DNA from 2 places in the Rhizobium sp. BT-226 genome. Region 1 is predicted to be linked to the other one. Evidence: riboswitches for the same ligand, from Rfam matches in the RefSeq annotation. Region 1 holds a riboswitch; the other holds the start of a gene.

Region 1 (5,287 bases):
GCACCCAGGCCTCGGATCCTTTTGACCTTTAGCAGATTGATGACTGGGCAAGCCCGAGGATTTACGACCGCGGGCACGGCGTCCATGTTGGTACTGACTGGAAGGCTGCAGCCGGCCGCGTCCGAGCGCCGTGTTTGCACTGACGAAACGACCGCGAACCTACGCTCTCAATTGAGCACGCGCAGCAGTCCAGGCGAATCCAGCGAGAAGGCGGGGATGTCGACATCGAACATCTCTCCATCGTCCGTTTCCATCTGGTAATGGCCGAACATCAGCCCTGAGGGCGTGTCGAGCGGGCAGCCGGAGGAATATTCGTAGGTGTCGCCGGGGCTGAGCCGCGGCTGCTCGCCGACGACGCCGGGGCCGGTCACCTCGTCCACCTGGCCGTTCTGGTCGGTGATGTTCCAGTAACGATTGACCAGCCGAACGGCTATGTTGGAATTGTTGCTGATGACAATCCGGTAACCCCAGACATAGCGATCGTCTTCCGGATCGGATTGCTCCTCCAGATAGAACGGCTCGACGACTACTTCGATCTCTCTTGTGAGGGCGCGATACATGCCTTGCACCTTAGTCAAGATATGTTACCCGTATCTTATAAGAGGCCCTGTCCGTCAAGAAACGGAACAATTATCATCGCTGAAATGGCTGTGATCCGAAGGGGTTTCGATCGTTAAGCCTAATTGTCAGTGTTAATTCCGTTTCGGAACGCCGCGGCAGACGAACTTGTTCCCCCCCGGTCTCACCTTGGTGAGATCCGGCACGGCCGAACTCCAAGCATGTCGCGCAAAAATGTGCAGCGGTTTTGCGATAACGACATGCGTAAAACAAAAACTAAAGCGCGAGGAGCGAATGCGACGCGCTTTAGAGGTCCGGCCGCCTTTACCCCTAGATCAGGCCGAAACCTTGGCAAGCGCCCGCGCGAAATCCTCGATCAGGTCGTCGGTATCTTCGATGCCGGCCGAAAGGCGGACCGTACCAGGCGAGATGCCGAGTTCGGCGCGGGCCTCTTCCGTCAGGTTCTTGTGCGTCGTCGTTGCCGGGTGGGTGATCAGGCTCTTGCTGTCGCCGAGATTGTTGGAGATCTTGATGATATCGAGCGCGTTCTGCAGCGCAAAGGCGGCATCCTTGCCGCCCTTCAGCTCGAAGGCGACCAGCGTCGAGCCGCCGGTCATCTGCTTGGCGATGATATCGGCCTGCGGATGATCCTTGCGGCCGGGATAAATCACCTTGGCGACCTTGCCTTGCTCGGCCAGGAAATCGGCGATCTTTGCGGCATTCTCGGTCTGCTGGCGCACGCGCAGCGGCAGCGTCTCGATGCCCTTCAGCAAAGTCCAGGCGTTGAACGGCGACATGGCCGGGCCGGTATGGCGGAAATAATCGTGCAGGTTCTCGTCGATCCATTCCTTATCGGAAAGCACGACGCCGCCGAGGCAGCGGCCCTGTCCATCAATATGCTTGGTGGCGGAATAGACGACGATATGGGCGCCGAGCTCCAAGGGCTTCTGGAAGAGCGGTGTCGCAAAGACGTTGTCGACAACGACCTTGGCGCCGATCTGGTTGGCGAGCTTGGCGACGCCTGCAATATCGATCACTTCGAGCGTCGGATTGGTCGGGCTTTCCAGGAAGAACACCTTCGTCTTCGCTGTGATCGCCTTTTCCCAATTCGCCAGATCCCGGCCGTCGATCAGCGTGCAGTCGATGCCGTATTTCGGCGCCAGCGTCTCGACCACCCAGCGGCAGGAGCCGAACAGGGCACGCGCGGCGACGATATGATCGCCTGATTTCAGCTGGCAGAGGATCGCCGCGGTGACGGCGGCCATGCCGGAAGCGGTGGCGCGGGCGTCTTCGGCGCCTTCGAGCATGCACATGCGCTTTTCGAACATGTCGTTGGTGGGGCTGCCGTAGCGGGCGTAGATGAAGCCCTCCGTCTCGCCCTTGAAGCGGGCTTCGGCCGCCTCCGACGTCTCGTAGACGAAGCCTTGGGTGAGATAGATTGCCTCGGACGTCTCGCCATATTGCGAACGCAGCGTGCCGCCGTGGACGAGTTGGGTTGCCGGGCGCCAGGTCTTGCTCATGCCATCACCTTCACATAACAAAAAAACCGGTCGCAAAAGCAGACCGGTTTCAACCCGGTCTTTTTAGCCACTTGTTTAACGTGGCTGCAAGCCGACCGGCCAAATCACCACGGGATAATTCTGCAATACTGCTGTTAGCTGCTTGCGTCAATTCCCCGAGTTTGGTTTTGTCGGCGGCAAATGATGGATGAGGCATGATGGCTCGCGAAACGGGAATTCTGGCGGATCGCGCGATCTCCGCGCTGTTCGAAACGGGGCGTCTGATCTCCGAACGGGAGCTGGACCGCGACCAGATCCAGCCGGCAAGCCTCGACCTGCGCTTGGGCGCCAAGGCGTTTCGCGTACGCGCCAGCTTCATGCCCGGCCCCTCGCATCTGGTTTCCGACAAGCTCGACCGGCTGAGCCTGCATGTGATCGACCTCTCCGAGGGGGCGGTGCTCGAAACCGGCTGCGTTTACATCGTGCCGCTGATGGAGAGCTTAGCGCTGCCGGCCGACATGTCGGCCTCGGCCAATCCGAAGAGCTCGACCGGGCGCCTCGACATCTTCACCCGCGTTATCACCGATTACGCCCAGGAATTCGACAAGATCCCGGCCGGCTATTCCGGCCCGCTCTATCTCGAAATCAGCCCGCGCACCTTCCCGATCGTCGTGCGCCGCGGCTCTCGCCTGTCGCAGATACGTTTCCGCGTCGGCCAGGCCCTGCTCGGCGAGCCGGAACTTCTGAAGCTGCATGAGAGCGAGACGCTGGTCGCCAGCAAGCTGCCCAACGTTTCCGGCGGCGGCATCGCGCTGTCGATCGACCTCGCCGGAGACAAGGAAGGCCTGATCGGCTATCGCGGCAAACATCACACCGCCGTCGTCGATGTCGACAAGAAGGCCCAGCACGATATCTATGATTTCTGGGAACCGCTTTATAGCCGCGGCCGCAACGAGCTGATCCTCGATCCCGATGAGTTCTATATCCTCGTCTCGCGCGAGGCGGTGCACGTGCCGCCGGATTATGCCGCCGAAATGACGCCCTTCGATCCGCTGGTCGGCGAATTCCGCGTCCATTATGCCGGCTTCTTCGATCCAGGCTTCGGCCATGCCCCTGCCGGCGGGCGCGGCAGCCGGGCCGTGCTCGAAGTGCGCAGCCACGAAGTGCCCTTCATCCTCGAAGACGGCCAGATCGTCGGCCGCCTCGTTTACGAACATATGCAGGAAAAGCCGGCAAGCCTCTACGGCTCCGGCCTCGGCTCCAACTACCAGGCCCAGGGCCTGAAGCTCTCGAAGCACTTCCGCATCTAGCCTTCCCTGCGGCCGCGACTTGACAGCGGCCCCCATCTGTTGGAAATCTCGCATCGGTCGCGGGTGTAGCTCAATGGTAGAGCAGCAGCTTCCCAAGCTGAATACGAGGGTTCGATTCCCTTCACCCGCTCCAACTGCCCCGGCCGTCCGTTCGCCGCCTTTTGAAGGCGCTTCGTGATCTTTTATGAAAAGGGTTGCGCGCAGGCATCGGCTCCTACAAGGATACAGATGGCGCCTCGGCCGCGCGCAACCCCTAGCTTCGCCTTTATTTGGTCTTACTGACGCTCGTCTCAATTCTCCCCAATTGAGACCTCACGTAGTCGCCGTGGCGAAGCTTTGCGAATTCGTCGGTGGCTTGTGCCGGTGCGCTCTTGAAAACGTACCATTGACCGTCCGGTTCGCGTTTCTGATAGATCAGGCCGCCCTTCTTGCGGTGGCTGAAGCAGGTGATTGCCGTCGCCGTTCCGGTCTTGGCGTGCCAGTCGGCGTTGAAGCAGAGTTTACCCGACTCCGTGATGAACCAGCGGCCCATGCCGAAGGACGGCGAGCCATTTTCCCGTGACCAGGCGGTAAAGCGACGCGCCTTTGCGGAGAAGTGGCCGGCGCCGGCTTTCCACATCCAGGAATTCTGGTTGTAGAGCCGATAGATTTCCGCGCTGCTCATCGGCTTTGCGGTCTCGATCCCCGCAGGCTCATTGGTTCCGGCAGCGGACGCGGCCGTGGCGATACCGCTGGTCAGGGCCACGGCCAGGAGCATTTTTTGAAGCATGGACATGTTCAGGTTCCTTCTCGTTCAATTGATGCCTTGGCGGACGACCCGCCAGTCGGGGCGGCCATAGCCGTCCGGCCACGGATAGACTTCACGGTCGTTGAAGTAGACAACGGCGCTGAGCGCCGGGAACTGGGGATAGCGTTTCGTTACGCTCTCAGCCCAGTTTCGCACGAAGGAATCGCCGCCTTCGTATCCGAGTTCGGCAACCATGATGGGCTTTCCGTAACCGGCGACACGGGCGTATCCGGGCGCAAGGTGCTCGGCAAACGTCTGGTCACGGCCAGTCTTGTCCCTGTCGTATTGCTCCAGGCCAAAGACCGAGAGCCCGATAAGATCGACGACATCATTGCCGGGATAAAAGGCTTGAAGCCCCTCATTGCCCTTCGGTGACCACATGTATTTGGCCGTCTTCAGGTGGACCTTGCAGACCTCCACCATCCGGCGATAGGCCTTGGCATAATCGGCGCCCTGCCAATGCGACCAGGAGAACTGGCTGTCGGTTTCGTCCATTTCCTGTCCCCAGCGAATGATGACCGGACTTTTCAGCTTGGCAGCAGTCGAGCAGACGGCGGCCATGTTCGCATCGCGCGAACCGTCCAGGATGCTGTGCAGCAGTTCCTGCGAGGTTTGGCGCCAACCGGTCGACCAGGTCCAGGGCTCGACCGAGATCAGCAGGGTGCGGCCACGCGCTTGCGCATAATCATCGGCGAGGGCGAGCGTGCCCAGATCGACATCTTCCCAGGGCAGGAAGAGGTGTTCGATCTTCGAATCGGGCGAGGCGCCTAAATCTCCGTGCGGATCATAGGCGCCGAACGTGATCGACTCCTTCGTGACGACCGGCATTTTGCTCGGCGGCGCAATGGACGATGTCGTCATTGCAAGCGGCTGCCCTTCGGCAACGCTGCCCAGAGCGGTCGGCAGGACCGCGACTCCCGACAGCAACAGGCCGGTTAACGACAACAGGGCTATTTTGGATGGGCTATGCATTGTGTATTTCCTCCACGCTCGGCCGCACATCCGGGTGAGCGGCATCCGTTCTCAGTTGGATTTCCTCCGGATCGGAAATCCATCGTGGTTTGAAGGAGATCGTGCGCAGGGCGGTCCCGCCCCGGCCTGCACCGGAGGCGGCGTAGCGCTCTTCGAACAGC
Region 2 (5,287 bases), on a different contig from region 1:
AAAAAGTGGCGGCGTGGTCCGAGGAGCCGCGCGCTGCCGTCGTCACCACGCTCGGGCGGGCGGACGAAAACAACCGGGCGATCTCGGCAAAGACCGGTTTTTCCTTTTCGAGCAGCGTGGCGACCACCTCGGGCGATTGGCCGGCTTCCTGCAGCATCAGCGACTGGTTGTCATTCATAGGTCATCTCCGATTCTCAATTCGGCAACGAAATCATAGGCATCGCCGCGATAATGCGAGCGGGTGTATTCGACGACGCGCTGGTCTTCCAGCCGCGAGACACGTTCGATCAGAAGCGCCGGCGCGCCGGCCTTGACGTTCAGGATCGCGGCGGAGGACGGGTCGAGCGTGACCGCGGTCAGCCGCTGCAGCGCGCGCACGGGCCTGTGGCCACTGGCCGTCAGCGCATCGTAGAGCGATCCCTCGCCGCCGGCATCGTCGCCTAAGAACTTGATCGGCACCACGGCGCGTTCGATCGCCAGCGGCAGGCCGTCGGCAAGGCGCAAGCGGTCGAGCCTCAGCACCGGTTCGTCACCGCCGAGGCCAAGCAGGAAGGATTCCTCCGGCGACGGTGTATTGACCGACCGCGACAATATCCGTGCGGCCGGCAGACGCCCGCGCGAGCGCATGTCAGCGGAGAAGGAGGAAAGCCGCCACAGCGACTGTTCCATGCGCTCCACCCGGCTCGAGACGAAAGTACCGCTTCCGTGGCGCGATTCCAGTGCGCCGGATGCCATCAGATCGCGATAGGCGGTGCGTACGGTGACACGGCCGAGCTTCAGAGCCTCGGCAAGGTCGCGCTCGCCCGGGAGTGCGGTGCCGGGCTTCAGCAGCCCTTCCTGAATGAGGCCGGTCAGCGTCTGCGCCAGCCGCTTGTAAAGCGGCCCGGTCAGGGCCTCGTCACGCAGGCCGCGGCTGTTCAGTTCCGCTATCAGACTGGTTCTATCCATGGGCACACAATAGAACCTATATAGAACCAATCGGCAAGACAGAATCGAACACGGAACGAAAAAACCCTCGCCGGCGGACCAGCAAGGGTTTCATAACGGTCAAATTTGACAGTCGTGCGTCCGTTAGACGCTCAGTTCTTGGTAAAGATATAATCCGTCTCCTGGCGCAGCACTTCGCCGGGGCGCAGGACCGCATTCGGAAAACCTTGGTGATTGATGGCATCCGGCCAGACCTGCGTCTCCAGGCAGAAGCCGGCGAATGGGCCGTATTTGCGACCGCCGATGCCGGGAGCCCCGACATCGAGCTTGAAGCCGGCATAGAACTGCACACCTGGCTCGGTGCTGCGCACTTCCAGCGACACACCGGAATACAGGCTGCGGGCAAGCGCGACGCTCCGCTTGGCGGTACGCTCGCCCGACACGCAGAAATTATGGTCGTAAAACGCTTGTTCATTGCCGACGAAACGCTTCATCGGCGCCATCTCGCGGAAATCGAATTCCGTGCCCTCGACGGGACGGATCTCACCGGTCGGCACCTGCTTCTCATCGGTCGGCAGATAATGATCGGCAGCTATCATGATGTCATGGCCAAGTGCATCTTCGCGGCCGTCGAGATTGAAATAGGCGTGCTGGCAGACATTGGCGAGCGTCGGCTGGTCGCTGGTCGATTCATAGGTGATCGACAGTTCACCATTGCCATGCACCCGGAACGTCGCCTGGATGGTGCAATTGCCGGGATAGCCGGCGCGGCCATCGGGATCGACGATCTTCAGCACAACGCGGTCGACGTCATGCTCGACGATCGTCCAATTGCGTTTGGCGATATTGTCACTGCCGCCATGCAGATGCGTCACGCCGTTTTCATTCAGTTCGAGCTGATAGTCCTTGTCGTCAAGCGTGAACCTGCCGCCGCCGACGCGGTTGGCGCAGCGGCCGGGCGTCGCGCCGAAATAAGACGAATAAAGGAGATAGCTGTCGAAATCGTCGAAGCCGAGCTGCAGCGGCGCATCATGTCCCTCGAGACGCAGATCCTGGATGACCGCGCCCCAGCTGATAATCTTGGCCGTCAGCCCGCCACCCTTGATCACGACGCGATAGACGGTCTCGCCCGCCTGCGTCTGCCCGAAAACGTCCCGCTCCAACTTATCCGACATGATCGACCGTCCATTCTGTCCCTGCTGCAAATTCCTCAATTCGGAATCGATTTGAGGAATTTGCAGCGATTCAAAGTGTGCATTGCACGTCCGACGAAGACGCGCGGTGTGGTAGGCTTCGGGACAGGAACCTGCCCGCATTTGCTTCGATCCGCAACCGGCAGATCGGAAAGAAAGCCGCAGCAGTGGTGCAGCGACATCGGCTCGCGGCGTGATCGGCAACGGTCAGAGATCGGTACCGATCTCTTCCACATCAAAGGGCGTCGTCTGGTAGATTTCGTTGATCCAGTTGCCGAACAAGAGATGCGCATGGCTGCGCCAGCGGTTCTGCGGCGCAAGCGCCGGATCGTTATGCGGGAAGTAATTGTGCGGCATCTTGATCGGCACGCCGGCATTGACGTCGCGGAAATACTCGTCGGAAAGCGAGGTGGAATCATATTCGACATGGTTGAACATGTAGAGCCGCCGGCCCCTCTTTTCGTGCACGAGGCAGACGCCCATTTCGCTGGACTCCATCAGGATCTCCAGGCTTTCGGATTTCTCGATATCGGCGCGGCGCACTTCGGTCCAGCGCGACACCGGCACTTCGAAATTGTCGGAAAAGCCGTTGAGATAAATCGAGGAAGGCTTCAGGTTCCGGTGGCGGTAGACGCCGAAGGCCTTCTCTTTCAGCTCGTATTTCGGAACGCCGTGAAAATGATAGACCGCCGCCATCGCGCCCCAGCAGACGTTCATCGTCGAATGGACATTTGTTTCCGTCCAGTCGAGAATCTCCTGCATCTCCGGCCAATAGGTGACGTCCTCATAGGGTAAAAGCTCGATCGGCGCCCCGGTGATGATGAAGCCGTCGAACTTGCGGTGCTTTACCTCTTCCCAGGTCTGGTAGAAGGCAAGCAGATGATCCTCGGACGTATTCTTCGCCTTGTGGCCGCCGATGCGAATGAGCGACAGCTCCACCTGCAACGGCGAGGCGCCGACGAGGCGGGCCATCTGCAGCTCGGTCTTGATCTTGTTTGGCATGAGGTTGAGCAGCCCGATCTGCAACGGTCGGATATCCTGACGGATCGCCAACGTCTCGGTCATCACCCGCACACCCTCCTGAACCAGGGTTTCGAAGGCGGGCAGCGTATCGGGGATCTTGATGGGCATTGCGGTCACTCGATCAAAAACAAAAACCGGCGGCGACAAAAATCGCTACCGGTCCGCACGCGGCCCTTTAGCGACTTTTTTAACGTGGCTGCAAGCCGGCCGGCCAAATCACCACGGAGGCCTTAATTAGACCCAGTCTGATTGCGAATCAACTGGCGAATGCATGCAGGAGAGACTCGTGCAAGCATCATCACAGTTTAATGACTGATAGAATCTGTTGATAGACCCGTAACGCCACCATGTTATTTATAGGGGCATGGGCGATTTGGAAAAGCGTAATGGCAGATAAAGTCGAGAGGAGGCCGGGCATCCGGGGGCAGGATAGGGTAGGGTATGATTTCAGCCTGACATATCGCCTCGGGGTGATGTTCTCAGCATTCTGGAATTCGGAAGTGCGTGGCAAGGTGCTGTTTCTGGCGACCGTGCTGATCCTCGTTATCCTGGCGACGTCCTACGGCCAGGTCATTTTGAACGAGTGGAATGCTCCCTTCTACGACTCGCTGGAGCGCCGCGACCTCGGCGAATTCTTCCACCAGCTCGAAATCTTCGCGATGATCGCCGGCACACTGCTGCTGCTCAACGTGCTGCAGGCCTGGCTGAACCAGATGACTGCGCTCTATATGCGCGAAGGCCTGTCACGCGATCTGGTTGACCAGTGGCTGAAGCGCAAGCGGGCGCTACGGCTTGCCTCCAGCGGCCTGATCGGCGTCAACCCGGACCAGCGCCTGCACGAGGATTCCCGCAACCTCGCCGAAAGCACGACAGGGCTGGTTCTCGGTCTGCTGCAGTCGACCATTCTTCTGGTGAGCTTCATCGGCGTTCTCTGGGAGCTTTCGAGCGGCTTCATCTTCCGCATCAGCGGCCATAGCTTTTCCATTCCGGGTTACATGGTCTGGGCGGCGATTTTCTATGCCGCTTCTGCCTCGGTGCTGAGCCAGGTCGTCGGTCGCAAGCTGGTGAAGCTCAATGCCGACCGTTTTTCGAAAGAAGCCGAGCTTCGCTTCACGCTGATGCATGCCAATGAGAACATGCCGGCAATTACCGTTGCCCGCGGCGAGGAGAACGAGCGCCGGCGCATCAACACCGATATCAGCTCGGTCCTGACAGTCGTCAAGCGGCTTGCCATGGCCAATACCAATCTCACCTGGGTTTCGGCCGGCTATGGCTGGCTGGTGATCGTCATCCCGATCATCGTTGCCGCCCCCGCCTATTTCTCCGGCGGCCTCACCCTCGGCCAGCTGATGATGTCCGTCGGTGCCTTCAACCAGGTCAACACGGCGCTGCGCTGGTATGTGTCCAATTTCGGCCCGATCGCCGAATGGCGCGCCACGCTGATGCGCGTCACCGATTTCCGCCAGGCGCTGGTCGACATGGAAGACGACTTCGACCTTAAGGACAGCATCGCCTATGAAAACGCCGCACCCGACACGCTGACGCTGAAGGACGTGGTGATCGTCGCCAAAGTCGGCGAAGACATCGAGGAATGCGGCGGTTTCCGCCTGCGCGAAACCAATGTCGTGATCAAGGCCGGCGAAAAAGTCATGATCAACGGCGATCACAGCGTCAATCGCAAGCTGCTCTTCCAGGCAATGGCCGGCCTCTGGCCGTGCGGCAGCGGCACGATGGGCCTGCCGCCAATCGACGACATGCTCTTCGTTCCTCAGCTCGCCTATGTCCCCGGCGGCTCACTGCGCGAGGCGCTGGCCTTTCCCGAACGTCCGGAAGCCTACGAGAAAGCCGCCGTCGAGGCGGCCCTCGACAAGGTTGGTCTCCATTCGCTGATCGCAAGGCTCGAGACCCGCGCTCGCTGGGACAAGCTGCTCGACAGCGACCAGCAGAAAGCGATCGGCTTCGCCCGGCTGCTTCTCGTGCGCCCGCGCTGGATCATCTTCGACGAAGTGCTGGAAGGCATGGAGCCGGAATTGCAGGAAACGATGGCCAAACTGCTCACCTCGATGCCCGAAAGCGGCATGATCTATATCGGCCGCTCCGAGGCCTATCTCGAGGCGCTGAAGCCGCGCGTGCTGCATCTACAG

Evidence for each region. A riboswitch is a leader RNA that binds a small molecule or an ion and turns the genes downstream of it on or off. The one in region 1 is predicted to bind S-adenosylmethionine.
Region 2: it holds a riboswitch for S-adenosylmethionine, as region 1 does, so the genes downstream of both, metA (homoserine O-succinyltransferase) here and OIU37_RS16500 (O-succinylhomoserine sulfhydrylase) in region 1, are expected to answer to the same signal.

Annotation. Positions count from the first base shown of each region.
Region 1 is NZ_JAOYTI010000002.1:1,269,320-1,274,606, reverse strand. Features, by position in the region: gene OIU37_RS16510 (hypothetical protein) at 1-32, shown strand, start outside; gene apaG (Co2+/Mg2+ efflux protein ApaG) at 168-560, opposite strand; gene OIU37_RS16500 (O-succinylhomoserine sulfhydrylase) at 894-2,078, opposite strand; SAM riboswitch at 2,121-2,199, opposite strand; gene OIU37_RS16495 (2'-deoxycytidine 5'-triphosphate deaminase) at 2,273-3,367, shown strand; tRNA gene OIU37_RS16490 (tRNA-Gly) at 3,427-3,500, shown strand; gene OIU37_RS16485 (DUF995 domain-containing protein) at 3,633-4,142, opposite strand; gene OIU37_RS16480 (glycoside hydrolase family 26 protein) at 4,161-5,099, opposite strand; gene OIU37_RS16475 (glycosyltransferase family 2 protein) at 5,119-5,287, opposite strand, start outside.
Region 2 is NZ_JAOYTI010000004.1:212,044-217,330, reverse strand. Features, by position in the region: gene OIU37_RS25560 (SIS domain-containing protein) at 1-178, opposite strand, end outside; gene OIU37_RS25555 (GntR family transcriptional regulator) at 175-948, opposite strand; gene OIU37_RS25550 (aldose epimerase family protein) at 1,080-2,102, opposite strand; gene metA (homoserine O-succinyltransferase) at 2,328-3,251, opposite strand; SAM riboswitch at 3,299-3,376, opposite strand; gene OIU37_RS25540 (ABC transporter ATP-binding protein/permease) at 3,491-5,287, shown strand, end outside.